Regions from separate parts of the Pantoea sp. SO10 genome, predicted to be linked through region 4. Evidence: predicted binding sites of a transcription regulator. Region 4 holds the regulator's gene; each other region holds the start of a gene.
What was found. Region 4 encodes Fur, which represses iron uptake genes when iron is present. Its sites were predicted from a motif close to ATAATAATGAGAACNACTATCAA; they were not measured.

Region 1 (5,876 bases), 710 kb from region 4:
TGTCGGGATTGAGCAGCGACAGGCCAGAGGTTAATCCTTCCAGCACCGCGCCCAGCGCCACGCCGGCCAGCGTCAGACGCACCGGATTGACACGCCCGCCGCCAATCGCGCCGGTCATCGCCACCAGCACGGACGCCAGCAGCGCGCCGCCAAAGGCGAAGCCGAGCCAATCCACCGGCGAGTCAGCACCGAACAGCGCAATGCCAATTACCACCGCGAAACCTGCTCCGGCGTTGACGCCGAGAATGCCGGGATCGGCCAGCGGATTGCGCGTCAGGCTCTGCATCAACGCACCAGCGAGGCCGAGCGCCACGCCCGCCAGCAAACCGGCCAGCGTACGCGGCAGGCGCGCATCACGCACAATGACGCACTCCGCGCTGTGACAGGAGGTGGTAAGCGAATGATAAACATCGGGAAGTGGTATTGATTTTGCCCCCAGCATTAAGCTGAGCGCAATGAGGAGCAAGAGCAGAATCCCTGAGCCTGCTAATGCACGAATCTGGCGCATAGCGTTCTAAACCTTCACTGTTCAACGTCGTCGCATGCGCGATGTAACTTGATAATGGTTATCGTTATTACTCGCGTTTAGCTATGTTACCATGACTCGCCTCGCGGACGATGAGGAAAATTGGTGCAATAAGGCGAACACATGAACAAATCTTCCCACTTTATCGATCTCTCGCTGCTGAAAACTCACCCGGCTTTTCGCGCGGTGTTTATCGCGCGTTTTATCTCGATTGTCGCGCTCGGCATGCTCGCTGTGGCGGTGCCGGTGCAGATTCAGCACATGACCCATTCACCGCTGCTGGTGGGCTTGGCGGTGACGCTGGCCGCTGCCGGCATGTTTATCGGCCTGCTCACCGGCGGCGTTTTGGCGGATCGCTATGAACGCAAAAAGCTGATTTTGTTTGCCCGATCCACCTGCGGCTTAGGTTTTATCGCGCTGGCCATTAACGCCGCGCTGCCAGAACCCTCTCTGATCGCGGTTTATCTGCTGGGTTTCTGGGATGGTTTTTTCGGCGCGATTGGCGTCACCGCGCTGCTGGCGGCGACGCCCGCGCTGGTCGGCAGGGAAAACATTATGCAGGCGGGCGCTATCACCATGTTGACGGTGCGCTTCGGCTCCATTTTATCGCCCGCGATTGCCGGTCTGGTGATTGCTCACGGCGACGTGACGTGGAACTACGCACTCGCTGCCTTTGGCACCTTACTTACCGTGTTAACGCTGCTGAAATTGCCCACTTTGCCGCCGCCGCCACAACCGCGTGAACATCCGCTGAAATCCCTCGCAGCTGGCGTGCAGTTTCTTTTCGCCAGTCCTATTGTCGGCATGGTGGCGCTGATTGGCGCATTAGTCACGCTGGCCAGCGCGGTGCGCGTGCTCTATCCGTCACTCGCGCCGCATTGGTCTGTTAGCGCTGACCAGCTTGGCCTGATGTATGCCGCCGTGCCGCTCGGCGCAGCTATCGGCGCGTTCACCAGCGGTAAACTGAAACACGCCGCGCGTCCCGGACAGCTGGTGCTCGGCAGTGCGATTGTAGCATTTGTCGCGCTGGGTTTGTTTAGCCTGATGCCGAACCTGCCGCTGGCGTTAGCCTGTTTAGTCGCTTTCGGTTACTTCAGCGCCATCAACAGCCTGGTGCAGTACGCGATGATTCAGGCATTAACGCCAGATCATCTGTTAGGCCGCATCAACGGCTTGTGGACCGCGCAGAACGTGACCGGCGATGCGATTGGTGCGGCGGTGATTGGTGCGATGGGTTCATGGTTGCTGCCACCGCAGGCCGCCGCGGTATTTGGCTTTACCGCGGCGCTGCTCGGCATCGTGATGTGGTGGGTGATGGGCCGTTTACGTCGTTACCATCCGCCAGCACCGGAGCTGACGGAACAGGCATCATGATTTAACGAACAGCTTCTCCAGGCGCGCCAGCAGATTGCTGGCGCTGTAGTAATCAAGACGGAAGGAATCGACGCCCAGCTCGTAAACCTGCTTGCCCTGCACCGCCGCGTTTTGCGCAAGGAACGGATTGTTCAGCACCGATTGCGTGGTTTTATCGTCAGCGGCGAACAGCAGGAAGGTTTTGCCGGTCAGGCCGCTGGCAACGTTTTCGCCCGACAGCTGAATGATGTCTTTGCGCTGTCCCATGCTGTGTCCCTGCTCAACCGTCGCCGGTGGCGTTACCAGGGTGAAGCCAAGTTGTTCCAGCAGCTTGCCCTGCGCCGAAGCCGCGGTCCACACATTGACTGCGCGTCCGCCGCCGTTCCATACCATGGCTGAGACCGGCTGCGGTGGCAGCGTGATGGCTTTTTTCAGCGCCGCTTCACGATCGTCAAAAGCTTTAATACGTTGCGCCGCCTGCGCTTCATGCCCGGTCGCCTGGCCTAACTGCGTGACGACATCCTGCCAGCTTTTGTCGTCGTAATTGACCACCAGCGTCGGTGCAATAGCCGAAAACTGTTCGGCGAGCTTGATGGCAGAATCGTTGCCGGTGGCGCTGACGATAATCAGATCCGGCGCTTGCGCGGCAACCGCTTCGGCATTCGGCTCACCGATGTACAGACGTTGAAGATGCTGCTTTTTGGCAACGTCGCTCCACTGGCGAAAGAAACCCTGATCGTCGGCCAGGCGACTGTTCGGCGCAGTCGCGCCGGAAGCAATCACCGGCGCATCAATGGCCAGCAGCGATCCGGTCAGCGTGACGCTGGTCGAGACAATGCGCTGCGGCGCGTGATTGAGCGTAATCGATCCGTTGGCACCCTGAACGGTGCGCGGCCAACCCTGTTCGGCATGAGCGACGCTGGTGAAAATCTGGAAAACACCTATAAGGGCTGCAATGCCCCAAAAACCGCATTTATTCATAAGTTTTGGTCCACTTTTTAGCATATTGCCCTGCTGAGCGTCAGCGCCTGATTACGGCTAAACGCAGCTGAAATCCCGCGAATGGATTGACACTTTTGCCCAATCGACGTAGGTTACAGGCCCATAATAAAAATGATAATCATTCTTAATAATCTTATCATTTATAGGTGAAAATTATGGTGGAATCTTCCACGTTTGAAAATGCCTGGCTGAAGGATTATTCCGCGCTAAGCCGTGGTTTCCTCTTTACCTCGCCGTGGCGTAGTTTGGCAACGCAAGGATGCTATACCACCGTTACCGCGCCGGTAGATGACGCCGCGTCGCTGGACGGTGATTTCCAACAACAGTTGCGCCAGCATTTTGCCGCGGCGAAAAAACAGGGCATCGACAATCCGATTCTGGTCGGGGCGATCCCGTTTGACGTCAGCCAGCCCGCCGCGCTGTTTATTCCTGAATCTTATCAAACGTTTAATCGCGCTGACCTGCAAAACGCGTTGCCGGAAAACGTCAGCGATCTGCCGCAGGTGCGACGTCGCACCGCAGTGCCGGATCACGATGTGTTTACCACGATGGTGGCAGATGCGGTGGCGGCCACGCAGCGCGGCGATCTGGATAAAGTGGTGCTGTCGCGTCTGATGGATATCGTTACCGAACAGCCGGTTGATACCGCAGCGCTGATGCAGCGCGTGATTGCACAGAACCCCAATAGCTACCATTTCCATCTGCCGCTGCCGCAAGGCGGTGCGTTGATTGGTGCCAGTCCGGAGCTGATGCTGCGCAAACAGGGGCGCGATTTTAGCTCTTGTCCGCTGGCGGGCTCAGCGCGGCGCAATCACGACGATGCCCAGCAGGATCGTGCCGCTGGCGATACGCTGATGGATTCCGGCAAAGATCGTCATGAGCACAAACTGGTGACCGACGCGATGCGCGACACCTTGCAGCCGCGCAGCCGTTTGCTGTCGGTGCCGACCATTCCGTCGCTGATTACCACCGCCACGCTGTGGCATCTCGCCACGCAAATCGACGGCGAAGTGCAGGATGAGCGCGAAAATGCGCTGTCGCTGGCCTGCCTGCTGCACCCGACGCCTGCGTTGAGCGGTTTCCCCCATCAGCGCGCGCAGCAGCTTATTCAGCAGTTGGAACCTTTTGATCGCCAACTGTTTGGCGGCATCGTCGGCTGGTGCGATAGCCAGGGCAATGGCGAATGGGTGGTCACCATCCGCTGCGGCACCGTGCATGGCACGCGGGTGCGCCTGTTTGCCGGTGCGGGCATCGTGGCCGACTCCCAACCCGAATCAGAATGGCGTGAAACCGGCGTGAAGCTGGACACCATGTTGCGCGCCTTTGGACTGCAATAAAGGAAAGAACATGAGCATTCCCTATACTCGCTGGCCGGACGACCTGGCTGCGCGCTATCGCGAAAAAGGTTACTGGCTGGATGTGCCGATGACCGACATTCTGGCGCGTCATCAGCATAATGATGCCATCGCGGTGATTGATGGCGATCGCCAGATCAGCTATCGCGAAATGGACGTGCTGAGCAGCAACCTGGCCGCCGCGCTGCAGCGTCGTGGCCTGCAAAATGGCGATACTGCGCTGGTGCAGCTTGGCAACGTGGCCGATTTTTATGTCACGGTATTTGCGCTGTTTAAGCTCGGCGTAGCGTCAGTATTTGCGCTGTTCAGCCATCAGCGCACCGAACTAAGCGCCTATGCAGCGCAGATCGAACCTAAACTGCTGATTGCCGATCGCACTCACGCGCTGTTTGCTGATGATAGCTTTATCAACGCGCTGTGCGCCGCGCAGCCTTCGCTGCAGCAGGTGATTCTGCGTAATGACAACCAGCCGGAAAATACGCTGGAAGCGCTGATGGCGGAAGCCGCGGGTGATTACGTCGCCACACCAACCGCCGCTGATGAAGTGGCGTTTTTCCAGCTCTCCGGCGGCAGCACCGGCACGCCGAAGCTGATTCCGCGCACCCACAACGACTATTACTACAGCATTCGCGCCAGTGATGAGATTTGTCAGGTGACCGCCGATACGCGTTATCTCATCGCCCTGCCCGCGCCGCATAACTTTGCCATGAGCTCCCCGGGTTCGCTCGGTGTATTTTATGCCGGTGGTCAGGTAATTCTGGCTGCCGATCCCAGCGCCACGCTCTGCTTCCCGCTGATTGAGAAGCATCAGGTCACCGATACCGGTTTGGTGCCGCCGGCGGTGAGTTTGTGGCTACAGGCGATTCAGGAATGGGGCAGCAATAAACAGCTGGCTTCGCTGCAGCGCATTCAGGTGGGCGGCGCCAAGCTGGGCGAAACCCTCGCGGCACGCATTCAGCGTGAAATTGGCTGTCAGCTGCAGCAGGTTTTCGGCATGGCCGAAGGTCTGGTGAACTACACGCGCTTTGGCGACGATGAGAACATCATTCTCACCACGCAAGGCCGTCCGATCTCTGAAGATGACGAAGTGTGGGTCGCTGACGAGCACGGCAACGCGCTGCCCACCGGCACCATCGGTCGCCTGATGACGCGCGGCCCCTACACCTTCCGTGGCTATTACAAGAGCCCGGAACATAACGCCGCCAGCTTCGACGCCAACGGGTATTACTGTTCGGGCGATCTGATTGAGATCGACGCGCAGGGCTACATCACCGTGCAAGGGCGCGAAAAGGATCAGATCAATCGCGGTGGCGAGAAGATCGCCGCGGAAGAGATCGAAAATCTGCTGCAACGCCATCCGGATGTGATCCACGCCGCGCTGGTGTCGATGAACGACGAATTGATGGGTGAAAAGAGCTGCGCCTTTATCGTTGCCAGCCAACCGATCAAAGCGGTGGCGTTGCGTCGTCACCTGCGAGAACTGGGCGTGGCCGAGTTCAAATTACCTGACCGTATTACCTGCGTCGATGCCCTGCCGCTGACGCCTGTCGGCAAGGTGGATAAAAAACGTTTACGCCAACAGCTTGCCGACCAACAAGCGCAAGCCTGACCTGTTCCGGAGATTGTAATGGCTATTCCAA
Region 2 (5,876 bases), 1.9 Mb from region 4:
CTGGGGCTATCAGTACAACAACAGTTGGTTCAGCCTGGGAACACAGCACATCATTCGCAGCGTCGATTTCGGGAATCTCGCGCTGGTCGGCAGCCGTGGCGACAGCGCCAACACCAGTTACTCGCTGGCGCGACGCAGCGCGCAATACACCGCCAGCGTGTCGCTGAGTGACTACGGCAGCCTTGGCCTGGCTTATTTTGATATCTCCGGCGGCAACGGTGACCGCACCCGTTTATTAAATCTGTCGTGGAGTAAAAATCTGTGGGGCAACAGCAGCCTGTATATCTCCGCCAGCCGCGATCAGGATCAGGGCAACTGGAGCGGCGCCATTTCGCTGATCATCCCGTTCGGCGAACAGAGCAGCGCCTCGGTAAGTACGGAACGCGATCAGGAGGGCAATAACAGCCAGCGTCTGTATGTGTCGCGCGCGATGCCAACCGACGGTGGCTTCTCCTGGGATGCGGCCTGGGCTAATCAGGCCAGCGACAGCGGCGATTATCGCCAGGGCAGCCTGCGTTATCGCAATAACAAAATTGATACCTCAGCCGGTTTCTACGGCGATAACGACAACACCACGCAATGGGCCGATTTTACCGGCTCGGTGGTATTGATGGATAACCGCGTGTTCGCTGCCAACGACATTAACGATGCCTTCGTGGTAGTGAAAACCGATTATCCGGATGTCACGGTGCGTTATGAGAACCAGACGATGGGCCGCACCGATAAACAAGGCTATCTGCTGGTGCCATCGATCAGCAGCTATTACGGCGCCAAATACGACATCGATACGCTGGACCTGCCCGCCGATCGCACCGCGCCGAAGGTTGAACAACGCTTTGCGGTGAAGCGCAAAAGTGGCTACCTGCTCAATTTCCCGGTGGAGCGTCTGCGCGCCGCCAGCGTGGTACTGCATGACAGCAATCATCAGCCGCTGCCGATTTCCAGCCAGGTGTTACGTCCGAATCAGGCCACCGAATATGTCGGCTGGGACGGCATTGTGTGGATGGAAGATCTCGGTGCTAATAACCCGATTCACGTGGTGACGCCAGATGGACGCAGCTGCGATACGCAACTGGCTATCGCCGACGGCCAGCCCAAAGCGCTGGAAACTTACGGACCGCTTACCTGCCCGCTGTCACCGCCGCCGCAAGGCTCTGCGGTGAGCAGCGTGGATAATTCACCGTCAGGGATTTCACCATGAGAAAGCTTCTGCTCCTGCTGGCGCTGTTTTTACTGCCGGGCACCAGCTATGCGTTGTGTAGCTTATCGGCCCCCGCCGCCACGTTCGGATCGGTTACCACGTTTTCCGTCGCTTCAACGGTGAATAACACCTCAAGCACCACTAACGTCAACTGCGGTTCGGGTACGCTTTCGCTGCTGGGCTCCGATAACATTACCTACGCTTTTACCACCGCCTCAAACCTCAGCGGCACGCGTGCCGTGTTGAAAACCGCCAGCGGCGGCACCGATAACATTCCGATTCAGCTGTGTATCGACAGCGCCTGCGCCACCGAATTACAGCAGGGCGGCAGCTATCGCTGGAGTTCAGCCTCGCTGCTGGCGTTGGGAAACACCCTTAACTTCAATATTCCGCTCTACTTCCGCACCGTACCCGGCCAGGTGATCGCCGCCGGCACCTATACCACCACCATTACCATTACCGTGAGTTATACGGTGTGCGCCGGGTTAAACGTGGGAGGATTGTGTGTGGGAACGGTACAGAGCAGCACGGGTACGGCGATGCCGATTACCGTGAATCTGGTGGTGACCAACGATTGCACCACCATCACTGCACCCAACGTCAGTTTTGGCAGCGCGCCTTTGGTGGGCAGTTTCTCAACGGTGCAGCAGACGATTAACGTGGTGTGTTCGAAGGGCAGCACTTATACCGTGGGCTTGAGCAACGGCAGTTACTACAGCGGCACCACGCGGCAGATGGCGAGCGGAACTAACCGGCTGGCGTATGACATCTACAAAGGCACCACCACCACATCGCGCTGGGGACCGACCGGCACCGATCGCTGGAGCAGCACCACCTCGACATCGTTGAATGCGGATACCGTGACGCGCAACTTTACCTATACGGCGCAGATTTTGACCACGCAGAATACGCCCGCAGCGGGGAATTATACCGATAGCGTGGTGGTGGATGTGTCGTTTTAGCGGGGTGCGCGCTGTCCCTCATCCCAGCCTTCTCCCGCAGGCGGGAGAAGGAGCTGATCGCGACGTTACCTAAACATTCCCTCTCCCGCTTGCGGGAGAGGGTTAGGGTGAGGGGAACGATGTTGCGCTTGATATTGCTTCACCATGCGGCCAATCAGCAGCGTACCGACTAATCCGCACACCGCAGCAAAAGAGAGCCACACGCCCGGCATCGCTTTATCGCCGGTGGCATGAATCAGATAGCTCGACACCGCTGGCGTAAAGCCGCCAAACAGCGCGGTTGCCAGGCTGTAGGCCAGTGAGAAACCCGAAGCGCGCACTTCTGCCGGCATGATCTCAGCCAGATAAACCACCATCGCGCCGTTATAACTGGCATACAGGAACGAGAGCCACAGCTCGGCCTCAACTAGATGGGAGAAGGTCGGCGCTCCCACCAGCCAATGCAGCACCGGCCAGGTAGTTAAAATCATCAAGAGGGTGCAGACAATCAGCAGCGGACGACGACCGATGCGATCCGACAGCGAACCCATCACCGGCAGCCAAAACAGGTTGGAGATGCCGACAAACAGCGTCACCAGGAAGCTCTGTTTGTCACTCATCATCAGCACGGTTTTGCCGAACGTCGGGGTAAAGGCGGTGATCATGTAGAACATTACGGTGGTGGTCACCACCATCAACATCCCTGCCAGCACCAGCGCCCAGTTCTGCCCGACCGAACGCATAATCTGACGCATTGAGGGGTGATGTTTACGCTGGCTGAAGGCTTCGGTCTCTTCCAACATGCGGCGGATATAGAACAGGAACGGCACGATCATACATCCCACCACGAACGGAATACGCCAGCCCCATTCGGTGACGGCGTCTTTCGCCAGCAGATGGTTCAGGCCCAAACCGAGCAGCGCGGCGAAGATCACCGCAACCTGCTGGCTGCCCGATTGCCAACTGACATAGAAGCCTTTGCGCCCTTTCGGCGCCACTTCCGCCAGATACACCGAGACGCCGCCCAGCTCAACGCCCGCCGAGAAGCCCTGCAATAAACGACCGAGCAGAATCAGGATCGGTGCGGCGGCACCGAGCGTGGCGTATCCGGGCACCAGCGCGATGGTTAAGGTCCCAATCGCCATCAAGCCGAGCGTTAACAGCAAGCCTTTACGACGGCCATGATGGTCGATGTAAGCACCAAGAATAATCGCGCCGAGCGGGCGCATCAGGAAGCCTGCGCCGAAGGTCATCAGCGTCAGCATGAGAGAGGCAAAGGGATCATCGCCGGGGAAAAAGGTTTTGGCGATTGCCGTGGCGTAATAGCCAAACACCATGAAATCGTACATCTCAAGGAAGTTACCGCTGGTAACGCTAAAGATGGTTTTGGCACCGCTTTGCGGCGACTTTTGTAAAGAGTGACTCGCGCTCATATTGTCCTTCCTGGTTTTTCTTCCGTTGTAGCGTGCCGGGCCAGGAATAAACGTGATCTTCTTCACCATTGCAGTTTACAAAAATACGACCAATAGTAACAATAAATTAACAAATCGCGTGCAGGCATTAAAAAAGGCCGCTGCGGGAGCGACCTTTACGGCAAGGCTAAGTGGAGTGACGTTACTTCTTCACCGTTTCCATGCCCATCAAACCAATCTTCAGATAACCGGCTTCACGCAGCTGGTCCATCACTTCCATTAGGGTGGCGTAATCCACCGATTTATCCGCCTGGAAGAAGATGGTGGTGTCTTTCTTGCCTTCGGTTTGTGCCGTCAGCGCATTCACCAGCGTCTCTTTGGTGACCGCATCGTTTCCGATGAAGATCTGCTTATCTTCCTTGATGGAGAGATAAACCGGTTTTTCCGGACGCGGCTGCGGCGCGCTGGTCGATGCTGGCAGGTTAACGCGCACATCGACGGTAGCTAATGGCGCGGCGACCATAAAGATGATCAGCAGAACTAACATGACGTCGATAAACGGCGTCACGTTGATTTCGTGCATTTCGCCATCGCCGACCGAGTCATCGTTTAAACGCATCGCCATAATACTTATCCTACGCGCAGTTTCTGTGCCGCCGCTGGACGGTTGGCTTCTTTCGCGGTATCAACGTTGCCGAGATCCAGATCGCGGCTCTGCAGCAACATCACCTGCGCGGCGACATCGCCCAGCGACGCTTTGTAGCTGGCAATCATACGCGCGAAGACGTTGTAGATAACCACGGCGGGGATTGCCGCCACCAGACCAATCGCGGTAGCCAGCAGCGCTTCGGCGATGCCCGGCGCGACGACTGCGAGGTTAGTGGTTTGCGTTTTCGCGATGCCGATGAAGCTGTTCATGATGCCCCAAACGGTACCGAACAGACCGATAAACGGCGCAACGGAACCGATGGTGGCGAGGAATCCATTACCGCGACCGGCATGACGGCTAAATGCAGCCACGCGGCGTTCGAGACGGAAGCTGGTGCGCTCTTTGATGCCATCCAGATCTTCAGTACCAGCGGAGAGCTCCAGCTCATTCTGCGCGTCGTTTAGCAGCACAGCGCTGTGGCTGTTGCTTTTGAAGTTTTCAGCAGCACGGTAAGCATCGTTTAATGAGCGGGCTTCGCCCAGCGCTTGCTGCTCGCTTTTCAGGCGACGTTTCGCCCCGCTCAGCTCAGCAAACTTACCGAAGAAAATTGCCCAGGTGACAACCGAAGCCAGTAACAGGCCAATCATCACAATCTTTACCACGATATCGGCATGCTGATACATGCCCCAAACGGAAAGATCCGTTTGCATCAAATCACTGGCTACCACGCTGCATCTCCAACTTCTGTTGCACAGTTCACGATTGAAGCGCGGATCATAGCAAAAAATACCACCGAAGTGATAGTGGTTCTCATTACTATTTACAAAGCAAAGATGCCCGCGATTTCCACAAGTTAGCGGATGTTATGCGCAATACTGGCCTCACTCTGATAATCCGCAATCAGGCTCAACCCGCTACACTGATTCGTGGTAACGTGAATGTTTTGTGGGAAATGTCAGGAAAGGCAGTGATGGCAACGAAAAAAATAGACACCACGCTTGTCAGCGCGGGACGCAGTAAACGTTACACGCAAGGCTCAGTTAACAGCGTAATTCAACGCGCTTCATCCCTGGTTTTTGACACGGTCGCCGACAAGAAACGTGCTACCGCTGGCCGCGCGTCAGGCGAGCTGTTTTATGGTCGTCGCGGCACCCTCACCCATTTCTCGCTGCAAGACGCCATGACCGAGTTGGAAGGCGGCGCAGGTTGCGCGCTCTATCCGTGCGGCGCGGCGGCGGTCTCTAATGCCATTTTGTCCTTTGTCGCAGCCGGCGACCATATTCTGGTGAGCGGCGCGGTCTACGAACCGACGCAGGATTTCTGCTCGAAAATTCTCAGTAAGCTGAACGTCACCACCACCTATTTCGATCACTGCATCGGCAGCGAAATTGGCGAACTGGTGCAGCCGAATACGCGCGTGGTGTTCCTGGAATCACCGGCGTCGATCACCATGGAAGTGCAGGATATTCCCGCGATTGTTGCCGCCGTGCGCGCCAAAGCGCCGGAGGCGATCATCATGATCGATAACACCTGGGCGGCGGGCGTGTTGTTTAACGCGCTGGAGCATGGCATCGATATTTCGATTCAGGCCGGCACCAAATACATCATTGGTCACAGCGACGTGATGATTGGCACGGCGGTAGCAAATGAGCGTTGCTGGCCGCAGCTGCGCG
Region 3 (5,876 bases), 420 kb from region 4:
TGTGGCAACTGCCTGCTGCCGTTTATGGCCGCATGGTCAGCCTCGAACCGGGCATGTCGTACGACAAAAAAGAGATGATTGCGCTGCTGGAAGGCACGCAGTATCGCGAAGTGTCGCGCATTACCCGTCCGGGCGAGTTTAGCGTCAAAGGCAACACCATTGATCTGCTGCGCCGTCCGTTTGATTTCCCGGACAGCAAAGAGGGGCAGATCAACGCGCGCCTGACCTTTAGCAACAATGAGCTGAGCGAGATTAAAAACCTCGATACCGGCCGCGATTTTGGCTTCTTCCGCCTCGATCCGCGCCTGATCACCATGTTGCAGTCGCCGAACGGTGAACAGCGTCTGTTCGTGCCGCGCGCCGGTTTCCCGGATCTGCTGGTGAGCACCTTGATCGCCACTGAAGACCGCCACTTCTACGAGCACGACGGCATTAGCCCGTATTCGATTGGTCGTGCGTTCCTCGCCAACATCACCGCCGGTAAAGCGGTGCAGGGCGGTAGTACGCTGACGCAGCAGCTGGTGAAAAACCTGTTCCTCACCAACGAGCGTTCGCTGTGGCGTAAAGCGCGTGAAGCTTATATGGCGGTGATCATGGATGCGCGCTACAGCAAAGATCGCATCCTCGAGCTGTATCTCAACGAGGTGTATCTCGGCCAGACCGGTAATGACCAGATCCGCGGTTTCCCGCTGGCGAGCCTTTACTACTTCGGTCGTCCGGTGGATGAGCTGAGCCTCGATCAGCAGGCGATGCTGGTCGGCATGGTGAAAGGCGCGTCGCTGTACAATCCGTGGCGTAACCCGAAACTGGCGCTGGAGCGACGTAATCTGGTGCTGCGTTTGTTGCAGCAGCAGAACGTCATCGATCAGGAACTGTATGACATGCTGTCGGCGCGTCCGCTTGGCGTGCAGCCAAAAGGCGGCGTGATCACGCCTCAGCCGGCATTTATGCAGATGGTGCGTAACGAGCTGCAGGCTAAGCTCGGCGACAAAATGAAAGATCTCTCCGGCGTGAAGATTTTCACCACGCTGGATGCGATTTCGCAGGATGCCGCAGAGAAAGCGGTGATTGAAGGCATCCCAACGCTGAAAAAACAGCGTGGCCTGAAAGATCTGGAAACCGCGATGGTGGTAGTGGACCGCTTCAGCGGTGAAGTGCGCGCCATGGTCGGCGGTGCCGATCCGCAGTTCGCCGGTTACAACCGCGCGCTGCAGGCACGTCGTTCGATTGGCTCGCTGGCAAAACCGGCCACCTATCTCACCGCGCTGAGCCAGCCGAACAGCTATCGCCTCAACAGCTGGATCGCCGATGAACCGATTGCGCTGAAACAGCCGAATGGAACCATCTGGAAACCGATGAATGACGATCGTCGTTTCAGCGGCAAAGTGATGCTGGTGGATGCGCTGACCAACTCGATGAACGTGCCAACCGTCAACCTCGGTATGACGCTGGGACTGGATGCGGTGGTCGATACCTGGAACAAGCTCGGCGTGCCGAAAGATCAGCTGCATCCGGTGCCGTCAATGCTGCTCGGTGCGCTGAACCTGACGCCGATTGAAGTGGCGCAGGCGTTCCAGTCGATTGCCAGCGGCGGTAACCGCGCTGAGCTGTCGGCGGTGCGTTCGGTGATTGCGGAAGATGGCGCGGTGCTGTATCAGAGCTATCCGCAGGCGCAGCGTGTTGAACCGGCGCAGGCGGCGTATCTGACGCTCTACACCATGCAGCAGGTCGCCGATCACGGTACCGCGCGTGCGCTGGGTGCGCGTTATCCTAAAGCGCATCTGGCTGGCAAAACCGGTACCACCAATGACCTGATCGATAGCTGGTTCGCCGGTATTGATGGCAAAGAAGTGGCGATTACCTGGGTTGGCCGCGATAACAACCAAACCTCGAAGCTGTACGGTGCCAGCGGTGCAATGCAGCTTTATCGTCGCTATCTCGACAACCAGGCGCCAATGCCGCTGGTGCTGACGCCGCCGGAAGATATCACGCAGATGAATATCGATTCTGCCGGTAACTTTATCTGCGGTACGGGCAGCAGCACATGGCGTTCGCTGCCGGTGTGGTCGCTGGATCCGAACGCGCTGTGTCAGCAGCAGCAAGAGCAGGTTCAGCAACAACAGCAGCAGTTGCAGCAGCAACAAGAGCAGCAACAGCAACAGCAGCAACAACAGCAGCAGCCACAGAATGAGCAGAAAGATTCTGACGGCGTGGCGGGTTGGATTAAAGATATGTTCGGCAGCAAATAAGTTGCTGAGAAAACACAGGGCGCTGCGGCGCCCTTTTTTATGCTTAGGATTGGTTGAGGGATCTTAGCGAGGCACAAATAATTTCAGCGATTTTTTCGCCTGCTGTTCTCTCCTCAATTTGCAGTTCTTCCCTCAAAACCCGTTCCCGAGTGGCTTTCATCGGATCGCGTCCGGCGACGATATTGTCGACAAAAGTAAAAATATCCTCCTCCTGCCAGGCCACGTCGTAGGCGTTATAGATGAAGTCAGCGGTGCGATTCAGGCCATAACAGCTTTCATGAGTCAGGTAGAGAATCGGTTTTTTTGACGGCAAATATTCGAATAAGAATGAACCCGCGTCAGCGAGCAGCGCATCCGAACGAGCAAACGTCTGTTTGTAATCATGTCCGCTATCCCACTCCACATTTGAATGATGTTTTGCGGCATCAAACAGTTGCTGATACAGGCTGCGCGCGGTTGCGCTGGCTTCCCCTATCCACTGACTCAGTAGCGGGTGAGGGCGAATGATCAAATGGATATCCGCACGCTCAATCAGCTTTAAAAAAGCGGCGCCGTAGAGCGTAAAAGTGGTAGACATTTTGCGTCCGTCAGGCAGCACAAAATGCGGCGTCCAAAGCAACGTTTTGATCTTTGTGGGTGGCTTTTCGTCGGGCAGATGAAAGCGGCGCTGATAGTGGTCAAACTTGGGGTGACCCGTAACATAGACGTGGTTGTTGCCCGCGTCGCACTGAATACCAAACTCCGCTTTATGTCGCTCCGAGCGAGAAAAAATCCACGTCGCCAGATTTTGGCACAGCAAATTAAATTGATAGAGTTGGACCTCTTCACTGATGCCGCTATCGAGCGCATAAGGGATGTAAGCGATTTTCACGCCGCGCTCATGCAGGTAGTCGCTGCGAAAGGCTTCGGGGCGTGCTTCGTCGTAAGGGTTTTGCAAGAACACCACATCGGGCTGACGCTGCTCCAACTGATAGTCTTCAAATCCTGTGTAATCCAGCCCTCTTTCACGCAGAATCTCACGCTGAATATCGCCGTTAACATCGCTCGCCTTCCAGTTCAGGTAAGGCACCACCACGATGCGGCAATCGAACGCGGGATTGGCCTGCATCGCCTCAATCACCGATTCAAAGTTCGTCCAACCCGGTGGCCACTGGAAGTAAAAGTCGACTTTAATGGGGCCTGAAGTGGAGGGTGTGAATTTGGCGGGCGCAACGATTTGACTCAACGGTTTTCTGAAGAGTGCGCGGTAATCTACCGTTCGATTTTCGATATCGCTTTTATCGAGCCGTTGTGCACCGGCGTTGGGGAATACGCCCAGCCAAAGATCCTGCTGCATCAGGCTATTCCAGTGCACATCAAGGGCATATTGTGCCTGCGCACCACCTTGCAATTGCGCCTGCAGCGCCTCGCGATAGTTTTTAATCAGCGTGGTGTAATAGCGGTGATTTACGATATAGGCGCATGCACACCACGCGAAGTTAGCGCGCACGATATAGTCCACACTTTTTAACGGCGTGACGCGGCGGTAATTGGCCGCCAGAAAAGCCACTTGCCAGTTGATTTGCGGCAGGGCGGCAAAGTAGCGGTTGAGATTGTCGTAGTTCTTCTGGCTTTCATTGAAGCTAAAATCATCCTCCAGAATCAGCACGCGCTCCCAGCCGTTATCGCGTGCCATCTCCAGCGCGGCGATATGCGATTGCGTGCAGCCGATGTAGCCCTTTTCATGCTTGATCGCGTCCAGGCGAACGATTTTTTCAGCGGTTAAACCCAGCTTTTTAAGTTGTTTAGTAATGCGGCTTAATCGGTCTTTGCGTTTCTTCAAATTGATGAAGATAACGCGATCAACAATGTTCCAGTTTATAGCGGTCATGACTGTGTCTGCAGGAAGGAGAATGCAGGAGATAAGCAATTAGCGGGCCATTTTTTTAACTTTATGATTTTACTCGTTATCGTTGGTTTGATGCTCTGTCGGGATGAAATAAACTTCCTCTGTGCGGCAATGCAATTTCCCGATTGCCGGCCTCCGCTCCTTTTATTGCTCATTTATTATTTGCGATCATGAATATGCGCGATCTGGCTGTAAACGCCGCGCTTACAGGCATTAATCGTTGCGAATATGACGCTATTTCGCCTAAAATCTGTGCGTCATAATAATCATTCTCGTTTGTATTCGCCTGCATCGACTTTTTTCGAGAGACCTCACTTATGAATACGCGAAACACCAATCCTTGTTTCTTACGCCCGCGTTCGCTGGCTTGGTTTATTTCACTGACTATGGGTACGTTCAGCGTGCAGGCGTTGGCAGAAGATACCGTGGTGGTTAGCGCCGATGGCAGCAGCGGTGTCGAACAAGAGAAAGCGTGGGGCCCGTCGCCAACCATTGCGGCCAAACGCAGCGCCACCGGCACCAAAACCGATACGCCGATTGAGAAGAATCCGCAGTCAATCTCGGTAGTCACGCAGGAAGAGATGGCGATGAAAAACGTCACCAGCGTGAAAGGGGCTTTCAACTACACGCCAGGCGTGTTGACCGGTAACCGCGGTAGCTCCAATGTCATCGATGCGCTCTCTATTCGCGGCTTCAGCGAAACCAACACCAACCAATATCTTGATGGCCTGAAACTGCAGGGTGATAACTACTCTGAGTTTGCTATCGATCCTTATTTCCTTGAACGCGCCGAACTGTTGCGCGGTCCGGTTTCGGTGCTGTACGGCAAGAGCAATCCGGGCGGCGTGGTGTCGCTGGTGAGTAAGCGTCCGACGCAGGAGACGCTGCGTGAAGTGCAGTTCCAGATGGGCACAAACAATGAGTTCTCCACGGGTTTCGATTTCAGCGGCTCGCTGGATGATGACGGCGTTTACAGCTATCGCCTGACCGGTCTCGCGCGCAGCGCCGATGCGCAGCAGGATATGAACAAAGAGAAGCGCTACACCATTGCGCCATCATTCAGCTGGCGTCCGAATGAGAATACGCGTTTCGATTTGCTGACCTACTTCCAGAACGAACCGGAAACCGGCTATTACGGCTGGTTGCCGCGTCAGGGCACTGTGGTGGGCATCACGCGTCCTGACGGCAGCAGTTACAAGCTGCCAACTAACTTTGATGAAGGCGAAGACAGCAACAAGATTTCGCGCAACACCAGGATGGTGGGCTACAACTTCGAGCACAGCTTCAACGACACCTGGACGGTGCGGCAGAATTTGCGCTATGCGGATCTGAGAACGGATTATCGCAGCATTTATGGCAATGGTTTTAATGCCGCAACACAGCAAATCACCCGCGGTTCAGCGGTTTCTGATGAAAAGCTCAACCAGTTTGCAGTCGATAACCAGGCGCAGGCCAAATTCACCACCAGTCAAATTGATCACACACTGTTGCTGGGTGTCGATTTCCAGCGCACGCGTAATGATATTGATGCGCAATTTGGTACCGCATCACCGCTGAATGCCGTTAATCCACAATATGGCGACGACAGCGTGACGCCGTTCCCTAATCCTTATCAGCACCTCAATAAGCAGCGCCAAACCGGTTTATACGCGCAGGATCAGATGGAGTGGAACCGCTGGGTGTTAACCCTCGGCGGTCGTTATGATTACGCGATGAACTCGGTCTATGATCGCGTAGCC
Region 4 (5,876 bases):
CTCACGTACCGCACGGACGCGATCCTGAGGACGCGCTTCACGGCTGGCAGGTTGCGCTTCTTTCATTGATGCACCAGCGGCGGGCGCAGCGGGTGCGCTCTGTCCGGCGGTGAACTTCAACATGCGGCGCAAAATATCTGAGGCGCTTTCACCAATGTGCTGCGTGTGGCTGGCAATATAACGGTAGAGTTCTTCGTCAACTTCAATCGTTTTCATCTTTTTCCGTACGATTCTGGCAAATGACAGAACCACGCATTCTTGCAACGTCCTTAGCAAAATCCAGTCGTGCAAAACGTGAGCGGGTTCTAACATAAGGATTATAAAGTTAAATCCGTGGCAGCCGATAGCGTTGGCAACGTTTACGGGCAAAAGTCGGAATATGCCCTAATGCCCACCGGCCTGACTGCTGGACAGGTGAATCCATGATAACCTAAGCCAAGGTCACAACCGTAAGAACTTTAGCCATGATTTTGAACGCCCGTCTGCAAACTGAACAATCTGCCCCCAATGCCACGCCGATTCTATTGATCCATGGTCTTTTTGGCAGCCTTGATAACCTTGGCGTGCTGGCGCGTGGGGTGCGTGATGCACGTCCGACGCTGCAAGTTGACGTGCGCAATCACGGCTTGTCGGCGCGTAGCGATGAGATGAATTATCACGTGATGGCGCAGGACATTGTCGAAACGCTGGATGCGCACCATATCGATCGCGCGGGTGTAATCGGACACTCGATGGGCGGCAAAATCGCCATGGCACTCAGTGCCATCGCGCCGGAGCGTATTGATAAAATGGTAATGATCGATATCGCGCCCGTTGATTACCAAACGCGCCGCCATGACGAAATTTTTGCCGCTATCCGGGCCGTGAGCGCCGCGGGCGTCACGCGCCGCAGCGAAGCCGCTGAAGTAATGCGTCAGCATATTGATGAAGAAGGCGTGATCCAGTTCATCCTCAAATCTTTCGCAGAGGGCGAATGGCGCTTTAATGTGCCGGTGCTGTGGGATAACTACAGCACCATTTCCGGCTGGGAAGAGATTCCTGCGTGGCCGCATCCGGCGCTGTTTATCCGCGGCGGCGACTCGCCTTATCTGGATAATCAGCATCGCGATGCGCTGCTGCGTCAGTTCCCGCAGGCACATGCACATGTGATCAGCGGTGCTGGACACTGGGTGCACGCCGAGAAACCCGATGCGGTGTTACGCGCCGTTCGGCGTTTTTTTAACCTGTAAAAGCAAAAGCTTGCCGCTTGCGCTTTAGGGTTGGCGTCAGGGAAGGCGCTGGAGTATGATGTCGCGCTAAAAATTTGCCACGGATATTTTTTCGCCGTGGTCGGGCCGATAATGTTTTAATCGCGCAGCGCCTTTCCGCCGTTCGCGCCCACTCAGTTTTACAAACCATGGCAAAAGAACAGACAGACCGCACTACGCTTGATCTCTTCGCAGACGAGCGGCGTCCTGGTCGCCCGAAAACCAGCCCGCTGACGCGTGATGAACAGTTACGCATCAACAAACGCAATCAGCTCAAGCGCGATAAAGTGCGTGGGCTGCGTCGTGTTGAGCTGAAGATGTCGAGCGAGGCGGTTGACGCCCTCAGCACGCTGGCCGATCAGCAAAACATCAGTCGCAGCGAATTGATTGAACAAATGCTGCTGGCACAGCTCAAACTGTCGTAACGCGCGAAGACCGCACGCTGGAACACAAAGTCACGGCTTTATACGTTCCGCACTTTTTACCGGTCTGCTATTATTCGCATAACTGTGCAGTCAACTGACTTACTTTCACAATCAGGATTTAAGAGGTTACCTAACCCATGGCAATCGTAGGCATTTTCTTCGGCAGCGATACCGGCAACACTGAAAACATTGCAAAGATGATCCAGAAACAACTGGGTAAAGATGTCGCCGAAGTGCATGACATTGCTAAGAGCACCAAAGAAGATCTCGAAGCGTTCGACATCCTGCTGCTGGGTATCCCAACCTGGTATTACGGCGAAGCGCAGTGTGACTGGGATGATTTCTTCCCGACGCTGGAAGAGATTGATTTCAATGGCAAGCTGGTAGCGCTGTTTGGTTGTGGCGATCAGGAAGATTACGCCGAGTACTTCTGTGATGCGATGGGCACTATTCGTGACATCATTGAGCCGAATGGTGCGGTGATCGTCGGTCACTGGCCAACCGAAGGCTATCACTTCGAAGCCTCTAAAGGCCTGGCCGATGACAAAAACTTCCTTGGTTTGGCCATTGACGAAGACCGTCAGCCGGAATTGACCAACGAACGCGTTGAGAAGTGGGTGAAGCAGATCTTTGATGAGCTGCAGCTGAAAGAGATTATTGAAGCTTAATTCCCTGCTCAGCCCGATGTGCGCACTGCCTCACATCGGGTAACGGAATTTCCTATAAAAATAATAGCTACGGTTTTTTAACTTTTCCCCGCAAATCTGTAGAATACCCGCAATGGTCATCCGCTTATTCCTCTGGCAGTAGAATGAGGCTGAGTGAAATGGAATCCAAAACCCAAGCGTCTTGAAGACGTTAGTGACGATATCCTTACAACCTTTGGTGATTAAGGACGTTGCCTTGGTTTTCATTTCACTGCTTGAGTTCTATAATGAGACGCAAATGAGAATGCGCGTTGACCTAAACATTCAAGGCCCCTGCGCCGCAAGTGATTAGCAAAGTAACAGGACAATATCCGCATGACTGACAACAACTCCGCATTGAAGAAGGCTGGCCTGAAAGTCACGCTACCCAGACTGAAAATTCTGGAAGTGCTTCAGGGACCCGGCCCAGAGTCCCATCACGTCAGTGCGGAAGATTTGTATAAGCGCCTGATTGATATGGGCGAAGAGATTGGTCTGGCAACGGTGTATCGCGTTCTTAACCAGTTTGACGACGCGGGCATCGTAACCCGTCACAACTTCGAAGGCGGTAAATCTGTCTTCGAACTGACTCAGCAGCATCACCACGATCACTTGATCTGCCTGGATTGTGGCAAAGTTATCGAATTCAGCGATGAATCAATCGAAACGCGTCAGCGTGAAATTGCCACTCGCCACGGCATTAAGCTCAGCAACCACAGCCTGTACCTGTACGGTCATTGTGCTCTGGGAGACTGCCGCGAAGACGATACGCTCCACGATAAGTAATTGAGTGTGCTATGCAGTATAAAAAAACCGGCGCTTGAGCCGGTTTTTTTATGCCTGTAATCAGGCGACAAGCGTTTCCTGCAGGTAGCGCCAGCGCGGAATGGCGGTGCTGCAATCCAATACCGCCAGTGAAATGCGGCTCTGATTGATGCCGTTCATCATCTGTAATTCACGATACTGAATCGTCACTTCCTCGCTTTGCTGCGAGATGATGGCGTGCTCACTGGTGGCAATGCGCATGCCTTCACGCTGCCCCTGTAACTGGCGAAACAGCACTTCCATTTCATTGAGGTCCAATCGTTTGCCTTGCGGCGTGACCATTTTGAACTCGGGATGAAAGTGCGATAAAAACAGATCAATGCTGTCGTCACTGCCTTCCGCCTGATTGAAAATACGTTCAATAAGCTGATGTAAAACCACCACGCTATGCCTGGCTTCCTGGGCGAGAGTTGTCATTTTTTTTCCTTAGATAAGCCGCAGAGCACCGTCTGAGAGCGCATAGCCTACCTGAAAAAAAGTTTTTCACACTGCCAAATGGGTTAATTTTTCTAAAGTCAGAATAGTCGCAAATAGGGAATTAATGGCTCGTTGAGGGCGTGCAGCATAAAAGGTCGTATCTGGCCAAATAGAGATAATAAAAAAGGGCGATTGCTCGCCCTTTCATGATCTTATCGTGCTCGCGACTAAAAATATTAATCGCCGATTTTTGCCCAGGTGTCACGCAAACCCACGGTGCGGTTAAACACCAGCCTGGAGGGCTGTGAATAGACGCTATCAGCACAGAAATAGCCTTCGCGTTCGAACTGGTACGGTGCCATCGGATCGGCTGCACGTAAGCCAGGCTCAACGAAGCCCTGTTTGATTTCCAGTGAGTTTGGGTTGATGGTGGTGAGGAAATCCTCAGCCGCGCCCGGATTTGGCACACTGAACAGACGATCGTACAGGCGGAATTCCGCTGGCAGCGCGTGGATTGCAGAAACCCAATGGATAACGCCTTTCACTTTACGGCCATCGGCCGGATCTTTGCTCAGCGTATCAACGTCACAAGTGCAATAAATGCAGGTGATATTGCCTTCATCATCCTTCGCCACACGTTCGGCACGGATCACGTAAGCATTACGCAGACGCACTTCTTTACCCAGCACCAAACGCTTGTACTGCTTGTTGGCTTCTTCACGGAAGTCAGCGCGATCGATCCACACTTCACGGCTGAATGGCACTTCACGCGTGCCCATCTCCGGTTTGTTCGGATGATTCGGCATAGTGATGATCTCATCGTGACCTGCAGGCAGGTTCTCGATCACCACTTTCAACGGATCCATTACCGCCATCGCACGCGGTGCGTTTTCATTGAGATCGTCACGAATGCACGATTCCAGTGAAGCCATCTCCACGATATTGTCCTGTTTGGTCACACCAATACGGCGGCAGAACTCACGGATAGAAGCGGCGCTATAGCCACGACGACGCAGACCCGAAACGGTTAGCATGCGCGGATCGTCCCAGCCTTCTACCACCTTCTCGCTCACCAGCTGAGTCAGTTTACGCTTCGACATCACCGCATATTCCAGATTCAGGCGTGAGAACTCGTACTGACGCGGATGAACCGGAATGGTGATGTTATCCAGCACCCAATCATACAGACGACGGTTATCCTGGAACTCCAACGTGCAGAGAGAGTGCGTAATGCCTTCGATCGCATCCGAAATGCAATGAGTGAAGTCGTACATCGGGTAGATGCACCACTTGCTGCCGGTCTGATGGTGATCGGCAAACTTAATGCGGTACAGCACCGGATCGCGCATCACGATAAAGCTGGACGCCATGTCGATTTTGGCACGCAGACAGGCTTTGCCCTCTTCGAAACCGCCATCGCGCATCTTCTCGAACAGCGCCAGGTTTTCTTCCACGCTGCGATCGCGGTATGGGCTGTTTTTACCCGGCGCCGTCAGTGAACCGCGATACTCACGGATCTCATCCGCCGACAGTTCATCAACGTAAGCCAGACCTTTGTTGATCAGCTCAACCGCATAGTTGAACAGTTGGTCGAAGTAGTCTGAGGAGTAACGAATGTTGCCGCTCCACTCAAAGCCCAGCCATTGCACGTCACGCTTAATGGATTCGACAAACTCCAGATCTTCTTTAACTGGGTTAGTGTCGTCGAAACGCAGATTGCACTGACCTTGATAGTCTTGCGCGATACCAAAGTTCAGGCAGATAGATTTCGCATGGCCAATATGCAGATAACCATTGGGCTCAGGCGGGAAACGGGTATGCACACTGTTGTGCTTACCGCTCGCCAAATCTTCGTCGATGATCTGACGAATAAAATTCGTTGGGCGGGCTTCAGCCTCACTCATCTCAAAATCCTCAAAAACTATAACGGGTGATTTGTACCACGAAGTAACGGAGTATGATCCACAAAGCGCAGGAGGGAAACAACCGTTTGTTGGTCGTTTTAAAACAAAAAAGGCAGGAATCGCTTCCTGCCTTCTGGCTCAATCACAAGGACTTAGCCTTTAACCTCGTACAGCGGGGTTTCGCCTGCAACCACTGAACCGGTTGCCAGTAAATTCAGACCAGCGAAATCATCGCTATTGCTGACCACAACCGGACTGATCATCGAGCGGGCGTTGGCATTGAGGAAGTCCAGATCCATTTCCAGGATTGGCTGACCTGCAGTGACCGTTGCGCCCTCTTCAACCAGACGCGTGAAGCCTTTACCTTCCAGC

Region 1: FCN45_RS02405 (isochorismate synthase) is a predicted target of Fur. The motif match lies at 2,987-3,009, and genes of this name have one in related genera.
Region 2: exbB (tol-pal system-associated acyl-CoA thioesterase) is a predicted target of Fur. The motif match lies at 5,001-5,023, and genes of this name have one in related genera.
Region 3: fhuA (ferrichrome porin FhuA) is a predicted target of Fur. The motif match lies at 4,397-4,419, and genes of this name have one in related genera.

The regions. Positions count from the first base shown of each region.
Region 1 is NZ_CP040095.1:532,989-538,864, reverse strand. Features, by position in the region: gene fepD (Fe(3+)-siderophore ABC transporter permease) at 1-508, opposite strand, end outside; gene entS (enterobactin transporter EntS) at 650-1,900, shown strand; gene fepB (Fe2+-enterobactin ABC transporter substrate-binding protein) at 1,895-2,860, opposite strand; gene FCN45_RS02405 (isochorismate synthase) at 3,037-4,218, shown strand; gene FCN45_RS02400 ((2,3-dihydroxybenzoyl)adenylate synthase) at 4,229-5,845, shown strand; gene FCN45_RS02395 (isochorismatase) at 5,864-5,876, shown strand, end outside.
Region 2 is NZ_CP040095.1:3,578,767-3,584,642, forward strand. Features, by position in the region: gene FCN45_RS16460 (fimbria/pilus outer membrane usher protein) at 1-1,201, shown strand, start outside; gene FCN45_RS16465 (spore coat U domain-containing protein) at 1,198-2,163, shown strand; gene FCN45_RS16470 (MFS transporter) at 2,229-3,575, opposite strand; gene exbD (TonB system transport protein ExbD) at 3,757-4,179, opposite strand; gene exbB (tol-pal system-associated acyl-CoA thioesterase) at 4,185-4,913, opposite strand; gene metC (cystathionine beta-lyase) at 5,174-5,876, shown strand, end outside.
Region 3 is NZ_CP040095.1:821,272-827,147, forward strand. Features, by position in the region: gene mrcB (bifunctional glycosyl transferase/transpeptidase) at 1-2,249, shown strand, start outside; gene FCN45_RS03715 (glycosyltransferase family 25 protein) at 2,293-4,119, opposite strand; gene fhuA (ferrichrome porin FhuA) at 4,455-5,876, shown strand, end outside.
Region 4 is NZ_CP040095.1:1,245,106-1,250,981, reverse strand. Features, by position in the region: gene seqA (replication initiation negative regulator SeqA) at 1-216, opposite strand, end outside; gene ybfF (esterase) at 465-1,229, shown strand; gene ybfE (LexA regulated protein) at 1,397-1,672, shown strand; gene fldA (flavodoxin FldA) at 1,810-2,340, shown strand; gene fur (ferric iron uptake transcriptional regulator) at 2,695-3,144, shown strand; gene FCN45_RS05735 (hypothetical protein) at 3,205-3,600, opposite strand; gene glnS (glutamine--tRNA ligase) at 3,837-5,504, opposite strand; gene nagE (N-acetylglucosamine-specific PTS transporter subunit IIBC) at 5,657-5,876, opposite strand, start outside.